DNA from 2 places in the Arthrobacter nitrophenolicus genome. Region 2 is predicted to be linked to the other one. Evidence: predicted binding sites of a transcription regulator. Region 2 holds the regulator's gene; the other holds the start of a gene.
What was found. The regulator HspR, encoded in region 2, represses chaperone genes until heat shock. The targets are predictions, from matches to a motif close to AAGTTGAGTCNNNNNGACTCAACTT.
Positions count from the first base shown of each region.

Region 1 (7,211 bases), 110 kb from region 2:
CCTTGTTAGTGTCACGGTCGGTGACATCACCGTCGAGGATGCCGTTGACGTTAATGTGGCCGCCAGCGTGGCAGCAACCCTCTGCGACGTCGCTGACATCGGATCGGTGGCAGTTCTCGGCGAAGCAGTAGATGCCACCGGCACCGAGCAAACTGTCTGCGACACCGCCACGGGGCCGGTCCGCATCGTCAACAACTAGCACAAGAGCATAGTTTCACGCGGAGCCCCAGCCATCGGCTGGGGCTCTTCCGCGTGCGGCTTCCCTGGCCTAAGGAGCAACCTGGACGAGGCTCAGGACCCCGCCCTGCGGATCGCGGATGGTGGCCGGCCCCTCCGCGGAATCGTCCGCGGGCTCCACCAGGACCTGGCCGCCTGCGGCCAGTGCAGCCTTGACGGCTGCCCGCAGGTCCGCCACCCCAAAGTAGATGTGCCATTCCGCCGTCGCACCCAGGTCGGAGGGGAGGACGCCGGCCACCTCCCTGCCCCCGGCCATCAGGGCGCTGTAGCTCGCGCCGTCGTCCTGCGGGTACTCGGTGACCTCATGCCCAAACAGTTCCTGGAAGAAGCCGACGGCGGCCTGGGGTTCGGGCGTGGACAGTTCCGCCCAGGACAGGGCGCCGGGCTCGTTGGACAGGCTGCTCCCACGATGGGTTCCCGCCTGCCAGATACCTGTGGTTCCTCCGCCGGGTGGTGCCAGGAAGGCGAGGACCCCGGTGTCGCCCACGTCCTCGGGCCCAAACTCCGCTGTCCCGCCGGCGTGCACCGCATCCTGCATCAGCGAGACGGCGTCCGTGGCCGCGAAGTACACGTTCCAACGGGCCGGATCGCCGGCCGCCTGCTGCGAGGGGTTCTGCGGAGCAATAACGGAGACAAGCTCTCCGTCCGTGAAAGCCTGCGAGTAGCTGCGGCCGTCCGGCGTGGGAAAGTCCCTGTACGTCCAGCCAAACACCCCGGAATAGAAGTTCTTGGCTGCTTCAACGTCGGCGGTCTGGAGGTCAGCCCAGCAGGGCTCGCCGTGCTGGTATGCGTCAACTTTTGGCATGCCCCAACGCTACACGGGGGCTGAGAAATTCAGGCTCGGGGAACCAGGGGGCTGGGGGAACCAGGAAAAGCCCGCTGCCTGCACTCAATGAGTGCAAACAACGGGCTTCCTAACTGATGTCAGGACCTGCATCCGCCGGGATGCGGGTACCGAAAAAGAAGCGCTGCACCGGCGGGCACGGCAGGGTAAGGTGCTGTTTCCGTTAGTGCGGCGGCGTCACAGGGCTGCCCTCTTGTAGGCCTGGCAGCTTGCGACAACTAGCCGATGCGACGGGTGTCTACCTCGTCGTCGTCTTCTTCCAAATCATCCGCGTACTTATCCACATACGCCGAATAGTCCGGCTCAACCGGCTCATTCGCGTAATGGCTCGTGGCACGACTGCTTGGGCCCGTCAGCTCACGCTGAAGTGCCGAATAGTCAGTGTTCGGGGAGTAGTACTTTATATCCCGAGCCTGCTTGGTAGCTTTTGCCTTTTGACGGCCGCGCCCCATGGCGTGACCCCCTTTTGTACTTGGACCGGAGGTGGTCACCTTTGGCGATGGTGAGGCCCCGGAATGTTTGGTCAATTTGTCGTACACCTAGATTACATGCTTTCGGCGGCCCCTGCTTGCCAGTCAGGGCCCCCTACAGTGCCCTGCGCTACCATTCCCCCGCTGCGCCCCCGAGTTTCCAGCTTTTTTCTTCGGTAGAGTCGCTTAAACAACTGCCGAAACTGGATGGCTGACCCGCTGCCCACCCGGACAGACTGCAGGAGGATGCACCCACGTGAACCACCAGGACGTCCCGCCGAAGCCCGCCTCGCCGCCCACAGCCGGGCTCCCCAAGGTGCCCGCCAAAAACCCTGCCGCCCAGAACCCTGCCGCCGGACCAAACCCGGCACCGGCCCCGCCGCCGGCGTCCGTCACGTGGTCCCGGCCACTGCCCGAACCTGAGCAGCCACCGTCCCGCAGGGTGCGGCCGGGAACGCAGCGGACGCTGTGGAAGGTGCTGTTCGGCGTCGTCCTCGTGGCGGTGGTTGGTGGCCTGGTGTGGCTCGCAATGTGGCTGAACTCGGGGGCGGGGTCGGAAGAGGCCCGGGGCAATCCCGGCGTCCTGGAGACAAGCGTCACGCCGCGGGCAACACCGCTCCCCCTGCCGCGTGAAGGCGTGCAGCCTGGCGAATATGCGTTGGGCGACTGCTTTGCAGACTTCGACCCCGAGGCCCTGGCTTCCAGGATGGTGCCCTGCGATACGGCCCATTCCGCGCAGCTGGTGGCCGTTTTCCGCTACCCGGACTCCGAGGCTTACCCCGGCGCCGAAGCGCTCAAGGCCAAGGCGCTGGAAGCGTGCCAGGCGGCGAAGCTGGGCCCGGCCGCCAACGAATACCAGCTCAACTTCCAGCGCAGCTTTCCGAGCAGCACCAGCTGGGATTCCGGGGACCGCAGGGTGGACTGCTACGTCTCGGCCCCCGGCGGCAACGTCATTAACGCAAGCGTGCTGCCCTAGCGGAAAACCGCCAGGGCAGCACGCCTGCTGATATTCGGCCGGCCCGTCAGGGCCAGCGGGGCGTTAGCCCTTCCGCCGCACGGACAGGCCCGAGCTCAGGGCACCGGTCAGGGCGTCGACGTCGTCGCTGGAAAGCTCCCCGGCGTCCGCCGTATCCACCAGCACGGTGTCGCCGTCGCTGATATCCCCGGCCAGGATGGACTTGGCCAGCCGGTCGCCGATTTCGCGCTGCACCAGCCGGCGGAGCGGACGGGCGCCGTACGCGGGATCGAAGCCGGAGATGGCCAGCCATTCCTTGGCGGCGTCGGTGACGTCCAGGGTCAGCCTGCGTTCGTGCAGGCGGCGCCCCAGTTCGGCAACATGCAGGTCCACGATCCGCGAGAGTTCCTCCACACTGAGCGCGTCGAACAGCACCACCTCGTCCAGCCGGTTCAGGAACTCCGGCTTGAAGGACGCGTTGACGGTGGCCATGACGGCGTTCCGCTTGGCTTCGGCATCCAGGGACTGATCCACCAGGAACTGGCTGCCCAGGTTGGAGGTCAGCACCAGGATGACGTTGCGGAAGTCCACGGTGCGGCCCTGCCCGTCGGTGAGCCGGCCGTCGTCGAGCACCTGCAGGAGGATGTCGAAGACTTCGGGGTGGGCCTTCTCCACCTCATCCAGCAGCACCACGGAGTACGGCCTGCGGCGCACGGCCTCGGTCAGCTGGCCGCCCTCCTCGTAGCCGATGTAGCCCGGAGGCGCGCCCACAAGCCGTGCCACGGAGTGCTTCTCGCCGTACTCGGACATGTCGATGCGCACCATGGCGCGTTCGTCGTCGAACAGGAAGTCAGCCAGGGCCTTGGCCAGTTCGGTCTTGCCGACGCCGGTGGGACCCAGGAAGAGGAACGAGCCGGTGGGCCGGTTGGGGTCGCTGATGCCGGCCCGGGCACGCCGGACGGCATCAGACACCGCCGCAACGGCCTTGGCCTGGCCGATCAGCCGCCTGCCCAGCTCCTCCTCCATGTGCAGCAGCTTCTGGCTTTCGCCCTGCAGCATGCGGCCAGCGGGGATGCCGGTCCAGGCGGAGATCACCTCGGCGATGTCCTCGGCCGTCACTTCCTCGGCCACCATTTGTGAGGATTTGTCGGTGACGGCGGCTTCGGCTTCCGCAGCCATGTTCAGCTCGCGTTCCAGCGCAGGGATCTCGCCGTAGAGGATCCGGGAAGCAGTTTCCAGGTCGCCTTCGCGCTGGGCCTTGTCCGCGGCGGACCGCAGCTCGTCCAGCTTGGCCTTCAGGTCGCCCACCCGGTTGAGGCCCGCCTTCTCTGCCTCCCAGCGGGCTTTCAGCCCGTTGAGCTCCTCTTCCTTGTCCGCCTTGTCCGCGCGAAGGGCTGCCAGCCGCTCCACCGACGCCTCGTCCTTCTCGTCCTGCAGGGCCAGCTCCTCCATAGTGAGCCGGTCCACCAGGCGCTGGAGCTGGTCGATTTCCTCCGGAGCGGAGTCGATCTCCATCCGCAGCCGGGACGCGGCCTCGTCCACCAGGTCGATGGCCTTGTCCGGCAGCTGCCGGCCCGAGATGTAGCGGTTGGACAACGTCGCGGCGGCCACCAGGGCAGAGTCCGCGATGGACACCTTGTGGTGCGCCTCGTAGCGTTCCTTCAGGCCGCGGAGGATGCCGATGGTGTCCTCCACGCTGGGCTCGCCAACATAGACCTGCTGGAACCGGCGTTCGAGCGCCGCGTCCTTCTCGATGTTTTCGCGGTACTCATCCAGGGTGGTGGCACCGATCAGCCGCAGCTCGCCGCGGGCCAGCATGGGCTTAAGCATGTTGCCCGCGTCCATCGAGGAATCGCCGGTGGCACCGGCGCCCACAACGGTATGGATCTCGTCGATAAAGGTGACAATCTGCCCTTCGGAGCCCTTGATCTCCTCAAGGACGGCCTTCAGCCGCTCTTCGAATTCGCCGCGGTACTTTGCGCCGGCAACCATGGAACCAAGGTCCAGCGAGATCAGCGTCTTGCCGCGCAGGCTTTCCGGGACGTCGCCCGCCACCATCCGCTGCGCCAGCCCTTCCACCACGGCCGTCTTGCCCACACCCGGTTCACCGATGAGTACCGGGTTGTTCTTGGTGCGGCGGCTCAGGACCTGGACCACGCGCCGGATTTCGGAGTCACGGCCGATTACCGGGTCCAGTTTGCCGGCACGGGCCATGGCAGTGAGGTCCGCGCCGTACTTCTCAAGGGCCTGGAAGGTATTCTCCGGGTCCGGGCTGTCCACCTTGCGGTCACCGCGGACACCCGGCAGGGCGGCGAGCAGTGCTTCGCGGGAGGCGCCGGCGTCGCGCAGCACCCGCGCCGCTGCATCGTTTCCGCCCGCAAGGCCCAGGAGGAGGACCTCGGTGGAGACGAAGGTGTCGCCCAGCCGGTCGGCTTCCTCCTTGGCGTTCTGGATGGCCTGCAGCGCGGGACGGGAGAGCTGCGCCTGCTGGCTGGAACCGCCGGACGTGGCGGGCAGTGCCTTGATGGCGCTGCTGGCCTGGACGCTGACCGCGTCCGGCTCGGCGCCGGTGGCGCGCAGCAGCGCAACGGCAACGCCTTCACGCTGGTCCATCAGCGCCTTGAGCAGGTGCGCGGGCTCCACCTGCGGGTTGCCGGCCGTGGAGGCGTTCATGGCCGCAGCCGAAAGAGCCTCCTGGCTCTTGGTGGTGAATTTGACGTCCAAAGAGAGCTCCTTTCAGGGCAGTTTTCCTAAGTTGAGTCTACTACGCTCAACTTTGTGACGACTGATTCACTAGCCATGTTTGCCCACGGCGAAACCCCTGTCCAGAGCCGGAAGTCCCCCCGGTCATGCCTCGTAGACGGACACCTCGGCGGACTTGACCACGAAATGCACCGTCATGCCGGGAACCAGCCCCAGGTCGGCCGAGGCCGCCGGGGTGATGTCCGCCGCCATCCCGCCCGCCCGGACCCGGATCTGGTCGCCGTGGGGCTCCAGGTCCGTGATGGCGACGGCGAAGGAGTTGCGGGGGCTGCCGTGCGCGTCGGTCACGAACACCGACACGGCCGACGGCGGAAACACCGCCACGCCGGGCCGGCCCGCCGCCCGCACCTGGCCGGCATCCTCCAGGTGCCCGTAAACCTCCCGCCCCTGGCTGGTCCTGACCCCGTTGGCCGTCAGCGTGCCCGGCACGAAGTTCAGCCCGGCCAGGCCGGCGGCGAAGGAACTCCGGGGCCGTTCGAGCACCTGCCGGGTGGGGCCTACCTCCACGATGCGGCCACCCTCCAGGATGGCCACCCGGTCCGCGAGCATCAGCGCGTCCAGCACATCGTGCGTGACGATGATGGCCTGCCGGCCGGCGAGCACGCGTTTGAGCAGGCGGCGCAGCATCGGGGCTGAGTGGATGTCCAGCGCCGCCAGCGGTTCGTCCAGCAGGAGGAGGGCGGGATCGGCGGCGAGCGCGCGTGCCACCGCCACCCGCTGCGCCTGCCCGCCGGAGAGCTCGGCCGGACGCCGCCCGGCCAGGTCCGCTGCCTCCACTTCCGCCAGCCAGCGCCGGGCCTCGCCCTCGGCTGTCCGCCGGGAGGCCCCCCTGCTCCGCGGCCCGAAGGCCACGTTCTCCAGGGCAGTGAGGTGCGGAAACAGCAGGGCTTCCTGTGCCAGGAGGGCGGCACCCCGGCTGTGCGGCGGGGCCCACCGGCGGGTGGTGCCGTCCAGGTGGAAGAGCGCGCGGCCATCGAGGTGCGCGCGGCCGGTGTCCGGCTTGAGCAGGCCGGCGATGGTGGACAGCAGGGTGGACTTGCCCGCCCCGTTCGGGCCCATGACCGCGAGCGTTTCGCCCGGTGCCACGTCCAGGGCCACGTCGAAGCCCCGCTCAGCCACGGCTGCGTGGTAGGAGAACGTCACGGCAGAACCCCTCCCGCCGGGGCGGCCGCCGTCGTCCGTTCACCCGAAGCCTGCCGGGCGCTGCTGCGGGGGCGCCGGTAGGCGAGTGCCACCACGGCCACAGCCACCGCCACCAGGACCAGTGACAGCGCGAGGGCGGCATCCGGGTCCGTCTCCCGCTGCAGGTAGATTTCCAGCGGCAAGGTCCGGGTGACCCCCTGCAGGCTGCCGGCAAACGTGAGGGTGGCCCCGAACTCGCCCAGGCTGCGGGCAAAGGACAGCACCGCGCCGGACGCCAGGCCGGGCAGCATCAGCGGCAGCGTGACGCGGCGGAAAACAACGCCGGGCGGCGCGCCGAGCGTGGCCGCCACGGCCTCGTACTTCTGCCCCCCAGTCCGCAGCGCCCCTTCCAGGCTGACCACCAGGAACGGCAGCGCCACGAACGTCTGGGCCAGGACCACCGCCGTGGTGGAGAAGGCGACCTGGAGTCCGAGCACGTCCAGTGTCCCGCCCAGCAGGCCCTGCCGGCCGAACGTGTACAGCAGTGCGATGCCTCCGACGACGGGCGGCAGCACCAGCGGCAGCAGCACCAGCGAGCGCAGCAGGCCCAGCAAGGGAAAACGTCCGCGCGCCAGGACAAGGGCCAGCGGAACGCCGAGCACGATGCACAGCACAGTGCTCGCTGCCGAGGTGCGAAGGCTGAGTCCCAGCGCTGTGACGGCGGATTCCGAGGTGACCAGCGGCAGGAAATTGCCCCAGTTGACCCGGCTGACGATGGCGAGCAGGGGAAGGACAATGACCAGGGCTGCCAGGACTGCCA
Region 1 is NZ_CP174504.1:1,267,031-1,274,241, forward strand. Features, by position in the region: gene ACJJV6_RS05970 (hypothetical protein) at 1-199, shown strand, start outside; gene ACJJV6_RS05975 (VOC family protein) at 269-1,042, opposite strand; gene ACJJV6_RS05980 (DUF3073 domain-containing protein) at 1,300-1,533, opposite strand; gene ACJJV6_RS05985 (septum formation family protein) at 1,808-2,527, shown strand; gene clpB (ATP-dependent chaperone ClpB) at 2,591-5,230, opposite strand; gene ACJJV6_RS05995 (sulfate/molybdate ABC transporter ATP-binding protein) at 5,354-6,412, opposite strand; gene ACJJV6_RS06000 (ABC transporter permease) at 6,409-7,211, opposite strand, start outside.
Region 1: the regulator HspR is predicted to act here: its motif matches at 5,259-5,283, upstream of clpB (ATP-dependent chaperone ClpB).

Region 2 (7,211 bases):
AGAACGCTCAATTAGCGGGCGCCAGCAAGTTTCCAAGGAAAGAAGGAAGCAACACAATGTCACGTGCAGTAGGTATCGACCTCGGAACCACCAACTCCGTCGTCTCCGTTCTCGAAGGTGGCGAGCCCACCGTTATTGCCAACGCCGAGGGTGGCCGCACCACGCCGTCCGTGGTTGCATTCTCCAAGTCCGGCGAAGTCCTGGTTGGCGAAATCGCAAAGCGCCAGGCAGTCAACAACATCGAACGCACCATCTCGTCCGTCAAGCGCCACATGGGCACTGACTGGACCAAGGCGATCGACGAAAAGAAGTACACCCCGCAGGAAATCTCCGCGCGTATCCTCATGAAGCTGAAGAACGACGCCGAGTCCTACCTGGGCGAGAAGGTCACCGACGCTGTGATCACCGTTCCCGCCTACTTCAACGACGCCGAGCGCCAGGCAACCAAGGAAGCCGGCGAGATCGCGGGCCTCAATGTCCTGCGTATCGTCAACGAGCCCACCGCCGCAGCCCTCGCCTACGGCCTGGACAAGGGCAAGGAAGACGAACTCATCCTGGTCTTCGACCTCGGTGGCGGTACGTTCGACGTCTCCCTGCTGGAAGTCGGCAAGGACGAAGACAACTTCTCCACCATCCAGGTGCGCGCCACCGCCGGTGACAACCGCCTCGGCGGCGACGACTGGGACCAGCGCGTGGTTGACTACCTGCTGAACCAGCTCAAGGTCAAGGGCATCGACCTCTCCAAGGACAAGATCGCCCTGCAGCGCCTCCGCGAAGCTGCCGAGCAGGCCAAGAAGGAACTGTCCTCCTCCACCAGCACCAACGTCTCGCTCCAGTACCTGTCCGTCACCCCCGACGGCCCGGTCCACCTGGACGAGCAGCTGACCCGCGCCAAGTTCCAGGACCTCACCAAGGACCTGCTGGAGCGCACCAAGAAGCCGTTCCACGACGTCATCAAGGAAGCCGGCATCAAGCTGACGGACATCAACCACATCGTGCTGGTCGGTGGCTCCACCCGTATGCCTGCCGTCTACGACCTGGTCAAGGAACTGGCCGGCGGCAAGGAACCGAACAAGGGCGTCAACCCGGACGAGGTCGTTGCCGTTGGTGCCGCCCTGCAGGCCGGTGTGCTGAAGGGTGAGCGCAAGGACGTCCTCCTGATCGACGTCACCCCGCTGTCCCTCGGCATCGAGACCAAGGGTGGCGTGATGACGCACCTGATCGAGCGCAACACCGCCATCCCCACCAAGCGGTCCGAGACCTTCACCACGGCAGATGACAACCAGCCGTCCGTGGCCATCCAGGTCTTCCAGGGCGAGCGTGAGTTCACCCGCGACAACAAGCCGCTGGGCACCTTCGAGCTCACCGGCATCGCCCCGGCACCCCGCGGCATCCCGCAGATTGAGGTCACCTTCGACATCGACGCGAACGGCATCGTCCACGTCTCCGCGAAGGACAAGGGCACCGGCAAGGAACAGTCCATGACCATCACCGGCGGCACCGCGCTCTCCAAGGAAGACATCGACCGCATGGTCCGTGACGCCGAGGAGCACGCAGCCGAGGACAAGGCCCGCCGCGAGGCCACCGACACCCGCAACACGGCCGAGCAGCTCGCCTACTCCGTGGACAAGCTCATCGCCGACAACGCGGACAAGCTGCCGGAAGAGGTCAAGACCGAGGTCCAGGCCGACGTCGACAGCCTCAAGAAGGCCCTCGAAGGCACCGACGATGCCGCTGTGAAGGCTGCGTTCGAGAAGCTGCAGGCTTCCCAGACGAAGCTCGGCGAGGCCATCTACTCCCAGGCCGGTTCGCCCGACGGCGCCACCGGTGCCGCAGGTGCCGAAGGCGCAGCAGGGCCGGAGGGGTCCAAGGCCGACGAGGACATCGTCGACGCCGAGATCATCGACGAAGACGAAGCGAAGAAGTAAACCATGCCGCACCACGGTAACGAGGAAGAGCACAACTCATCCGCGGGCCAGCAGGGCGGCGCCTCCGAACCGGTCATCCGGGACAACCGCAAGGTTGACCCGGTGACCGGCCAGGCACGGCACCCCGAGGGCAGCCAGTCCGCCCCCGAATCCGGAGCCGACGCCCAGGATTCGGACGGCGACGCACTGGCCCAGGCCGAGGAGATCCTCAACGGCATCGAGGTGCCCGCCGAGGAGTCCGTGGCCCAGGGGGTTCCGGCTGGCTCCGGCAATGCAGAGGCGGTCGAACTGAAGAACGATCTCCTCCGCCTGCAGGCCGAGTACGTCAACTACCGCAAGCGCGTCGAACGCGACCGCGCCGTGGCAGGGGAGATGGCCGTCATCGGCGTCCTTAACTCCCTGCTTCCGGTCCTGGACGACGTCGACGCCGCGCGGCAGCACGGCGACCTGACCGACGGTCCCTTCGCCGCGATCGCCACCAAGCTGGAGAACGCGCTGAAGACCTACGGCCTGGTCCGCATCGACGAAACCGGCGTGGAGTTTGACCCCACGATTCACGAGGCCCTGATCCAGCAGCCCGGTGAGGACATCGAGGTTGACACCGTCAGCCAGGTGCTCCGCTCCGGCTACAAGTCAGGAGAACGCGTCCTCCGCGCAGCCCAGGTGATTGTGGCGGTCCCTGCGTAGCATTACCTTCGGTGGTTGAGTCTCGGTGGTTGAGCCTGTCGAAACCCTGAGGCTCAACCACCGACCCATAACTTTTGAAAGGAAACGCCATTGGCTAGCCAGGATTGGGTGGACAAGGACTTTTATAAGATCCTTGGTGTTGCCAAGGACGCTTCCGACGCCGATATCAAGAAGGCTTACCGGAAGCTGGCCCGCGAGCACCACCCTGATACCAACGCGGGAAACACTGCCTCCGAGAAGAAGTTCAAGGACATCTCCGAGGCCTACTCGGTGCTGTCCGATCCCGAGGAACGCCAGCAGTACGACGCCATCCGTGCCATGGGTGGCGGTGCCCGGTTCGCCCCCGGCAGCGCCGGCGCCGGCAACGGCGGGTTCGAGGACCTGTTCGGCGGCCTCTTCACCGGCAATACGGGCCGGCATGCGGGCGGGTTCAACCCTGCCGCGGGCGGGATCCCGCCCGAGTTCGCCGACCTGTTCGGCGGCGGCTTCGGCCAGACCGGCTTCCAGCGGGCCCCGCAGAAGGGGGCGGACCGTACCGCCTCCACCAGCATTTCCTTTGCCGGTTCCATCCGCGGCACCACCATCGGCCTGCGGGAACCCAGCGGTGAAGTGATCGACGTCCGGGTTCCGGCCGGCATCAAGGACGGCCAGAAGGTGCGTGTCCGCGGCAAGGGCCAGCCGAGCCCCGCCGGAAACGGCGACCTGGTGGTGTCCGTCTCGGTCCAGCCCCATCCGTTTTACACGCGCGACGGCGACAACCTGCGGATCCACGTCCCCGTCACCTTCCCGGAGGCTGCGCTGGGTGCCGACATCGAGGTGCCCACCATCGACGGCGATAAGGTGCGGGTCCGCGTTCCGGCGGGGACGCCGTCGGGCCGTACCCTGCGGGTGAAGGGCAAGGGCGTGAAGACCTCGAAGGCGACCGGCGACCTGCTGGTGACCATCGACGTCGCGGTCCCGAAGAACCTGAACAAGGAAGCCGAAGCGGCGGTCAAGGCGTTTGCCGAGGCCACAGCCGGTTCGGACGTCCGAGAGGGCCTGGCCGCCAAGGCCCGGCTCTAGCAGCGGAGGTGTTCGGTGGACATCAACGTTGACCAGCCCATCTTCGTGATTTCGGTGGCGGCCGAGCTGGCGGACATGCACCCGCAGACCCTGCGGCAGTACGACCGGCTGGGCATCGTCAAGCCCAGCCGCGCGCCGGGGAAGTCCCGCCGGTACTCGCAGCGGGACGTCAACATGCTGCGCGAGGTGCAGCGGCTGTCCCAGGAGGGCGTTTCGCTGGAGGGGATCAAGCGCATCCTGGAGCTCGAAAACCAGGTGGCCGCCCTGCAGCGGCGGGTCGCTGAACTCACGGAGGAACTTGGCCGCAGGCCACAGCCGTTCGATTCCCGCATTTTCGCCGCCGGCGCGGCGGGCGACGTGGTGAGCCTGGCCCGCGGCCAGCGCCCCCGGCCCCGGTCGCAGGCCGTGGTGCTGTGGCGGCCCAGGGCCATCGGCCAGTAAGTACCTGGCTTCAGGCGCCCCGGGAAATTCGAGTACACACTACTCGTGCCCCGTCCGCCCCCGGAAACTTGAATGGAACCACCGCTGGATCAGCGGTGGTTCCATCAGTTTCTGGGGGTTTTTGATGTGTGGTTCTCAGCATAAGGCCCGGCCATGAGCCCGGGGATGGAGTCCGTGGCCGCGTTCAGCGGCTCGGTTCCCGGCCAGATCCTGCTGGCCATCGGGCAGACCATCGTGGTGGTCTGCGTGTGTTTCGACATGGTGCGTGCCCTGTCCGTTCCGCGGTCGCACCGGCGGTACGTGGCCAGCACCGTGTTCCGGACCCTGGCCGTCCCGTCCATCATCGCCAACGGACTCACCGTGCTGATCGCCCTGGTGGTGGCGTCCTGGGTTGACGTGGTCATGGGCATGTTCGTCCTGGTGGCCATCATTTTCCGCCTGCACCATGACAAGGACGAGGACAACTGGTGGAAGGGCAAGGGCAAGAAGCTGGCCCGCTGGGCCCGCCGGCAGTTGGCCGGCCGCACTTCCGCCGCGCCGGCCATGGGGTAGCGGCAGCACCTTAAAAGCCCGGGAGCCCCGCACACCGGCCGGCATGCGGGGCTCCCGTCTCCAACGCTTTCCTAGCCGTTGATCACCTGGGGGACGCCGAGGTGCTTGAGGCCTTCGACGCCGAATTCGAGGCCGTAGCCGGATTGTTTGGCGCCGCCGAAGGGGATGCGGGGGTCCACGGCGCCGTGGCGGTTGATCCAGACGGTGCCGGCCTGGATGCGGGTGGCGACGTCGCGGGCGGCGGCGGGGTTGGAGGACCAGACGGAGGCGCCGAGGCCGACGTCGAGGGCGTTGGCTTTTTCCACTGCTTCGTCGATGGTGCTGTAGCGGATGATCGGCAGGGCCGGCCCGAACTGTTCTTCGGCGACGAGCGGGTTGTTGTTGTCGATGTCGGCGACCAGGGTGGTGGGGTAGAAGTAGCCGGGCTGGTCGGGGTCCGGGTTGCCGCCGAGGAGGATGCGGGCGCCGGAGTCTTTGGCTGCCTGGACGAGGTTGGCGACGACGTCGTATTGGGCTTTGTTCTGCAGTGGGCCCAGGACGTTGGTTTCGTCCAGGCCGTTGCCCATGGGCATGGCTTTGGCGAAGGTGGTGAGTTCCTCGCAGACGGCGTCGTAGATGTCGTCGTGGACGTAGAGGCGTTTGAGGGCGGCGCAGGTTTGGCCGGTGTTGAGGAAGGCGCCCCAGAAGATGTCTTCGGCGATGGCCTTGGGGTCGGCGTCGGGCAGGACGATGCCGGCGTCGTTGCCGCCGAGTTCGAGGGTGAGGCGTTTGACGGTGTCTGCGGAGGATTTGATGATGGCGCGGCCGGCGGCGGTGGAGCCGGTGAACATGATTTTGCCGATCGCGGGGTGGTTGGTGAGGCGGGCGCCGACTTCGCGGCCGCAGGAGACTGTGGTGAGGATGCCTTCGGGGAGTTCTTCGTTGAGGACTTTGACCAGGGCCAGGACGGAGAGCGGGGTGTTGCCGGAGGGTTTGACGACGACGGTGTTGCCCATGCGCAGGGCGGGGGCGATCTGCCAGATGGCGATCATCATGGGCCAGTTCCAGGGGCCGATGGCGGCGACGACGCCGATGGGCTTGTAGTGCAGTTCGGCGCGGGTCTCGCCGTCGTCCACGATCGTTTCCGGTTCCAGCGGCAGGCCGGCGGTGGCGCGGAGCCAGGCCACGCAGGCGCCCACTTCGAAGCGGGCGTTGGGGCCGTTGAGGGGTTTTCCCTGTTCGCGGGAGAGCAGCTGGGCGAGTTCCTCGGCGGAGCGTTCGACGGCGTCGGCTGCTTTCAGGAGCGCGGCGGACCTTGCCTCGCGGCCCAGCGCCGCCCACGCGGGCTGGGTTTCGACGGCGGTGGCGACGGCGTCCTCCAGGAACTCAAGGTCATGGATGGGGGCCTCGCCCACGGCTTCGCCCGTGGCAGGGTTCAGGATGGTCCGGCTGGGACCGGACGTGGGCGTGATGGACGCGAGGAGCGCATCATAGGTTTCCAAGGGATACTCCACTTCGAGTAGGCAAGGACGCCAGCCGGGCGGCGTAGCGGGTTACCCCCCAGTGTGGTTTACCGCCCCGGCTCCGCTCTTGTCTTTTGGCGCAAGGCCCTTGGCGTGGAAGGAACGGTCTTATGTTCCGTTCTGATTGATACCGGCCTTTACTGCGAGATGTCCTCGGCGGAGATTTGCGAGAATCTGATCGGTGACCGCTTCAATGCCGCCTTCGGATATCAAGGTCATTCCGGCTTCGGCCGTTTCCAGGGCCTCAAGTGTCTCCAGCTGTGAGGTGAGAAGGGATGCAGGCATGAAGTGTCCTGGACGCTGGACCAACCGCTGCTGCAATACCGAAGGCTCGACCTTTAACAGGATGAACCTGGTGGAAGGGGCGGCTGCGCGGATAGCGTCACGGTAGGCGCGTTTGAGGGCCGAACAGGCAACCACGATCCCGTTAGCGTGTTCGCCCGCGAGTTCTGCGCCGACCAGGCGAAGCCACGGCCATCTGTCTTCATCGGTGAGCGGTACGCCGGCTGCCATCTTTTGAACGTTCGGCAAGGGGTGCAGGTCGTCAGCGTCCTTGAAGGTTGCCCCGAGCCGGGCTGCCAGGGCAGTGCCTACCTCAGTCTTGCCCGCGCCCGACACGCCCATGACAACAATAGGGCTATTCACTACAGCGCTCCCTGTTGTGCTGTTCCTGCGGGGATTGGCACGAGCCTGGTCACGACGACGGGTTTTTCCAGCAGGCCTTCGAGGGAGGCGTTCAGGCGTTTGACCGGTTCACCTTGGCCGTGGGCGTCGAGCAGCTCAGCTGATTCCCATTTTTCGATCATGAATATCTGGTTGTTTGGGGCTTCGTGTATCGCATAGAGCAGGCAGCCGGGTTCCTGGTGCACTTCACTGATTGCTGGAGAGAGGGCGGCGACGACCTGGTCGAAGGCGCCTTCCTTCGGGCTGAAAGCAGCGGTGACGACGATGGTCATATGAGGTGTCTCCTAGTAGGAGGGTGTGGGCGCGGGAGGGTGCTTGCGGACGCGGCGCGGACCGGCGGCTGAAGTCCGTGGGT
Region 2 is NZ_CP174504.1:1,372,548-1,379,758, reverse strand. Features, by position in the region: gene dnaK (molecular chaperone DnaK) at 57-1,928, shown strand; gene ACJJV6_RS06495 (nucleotide exchange factor GrpE) at 1,932-2,615, shown strand; gene ACJJV6_RS06490 (DnaJ C-terminal domain-containing protein) at 2,706-3,677, shown strand; gene ACJJV6_RS06485 (heat shock protein transcriptional repressor HspR) at 3,693-4,118, shown strand; gene ACJJV6_RS06480 (hypothetical protein) at 4,284-4,670, shown strand; gene ACJJV6_RS06475 (aldehyde dehydrogenase family protein) at 4,742-6,151, opposite strand; gene ACJJV6_RS06470 (gluconokinase) at 6,281-6,817, opposite strand; gene ACJJV6_RS06465 (putative quinol monooxygenase) at 6,817-7,128, opposite strand.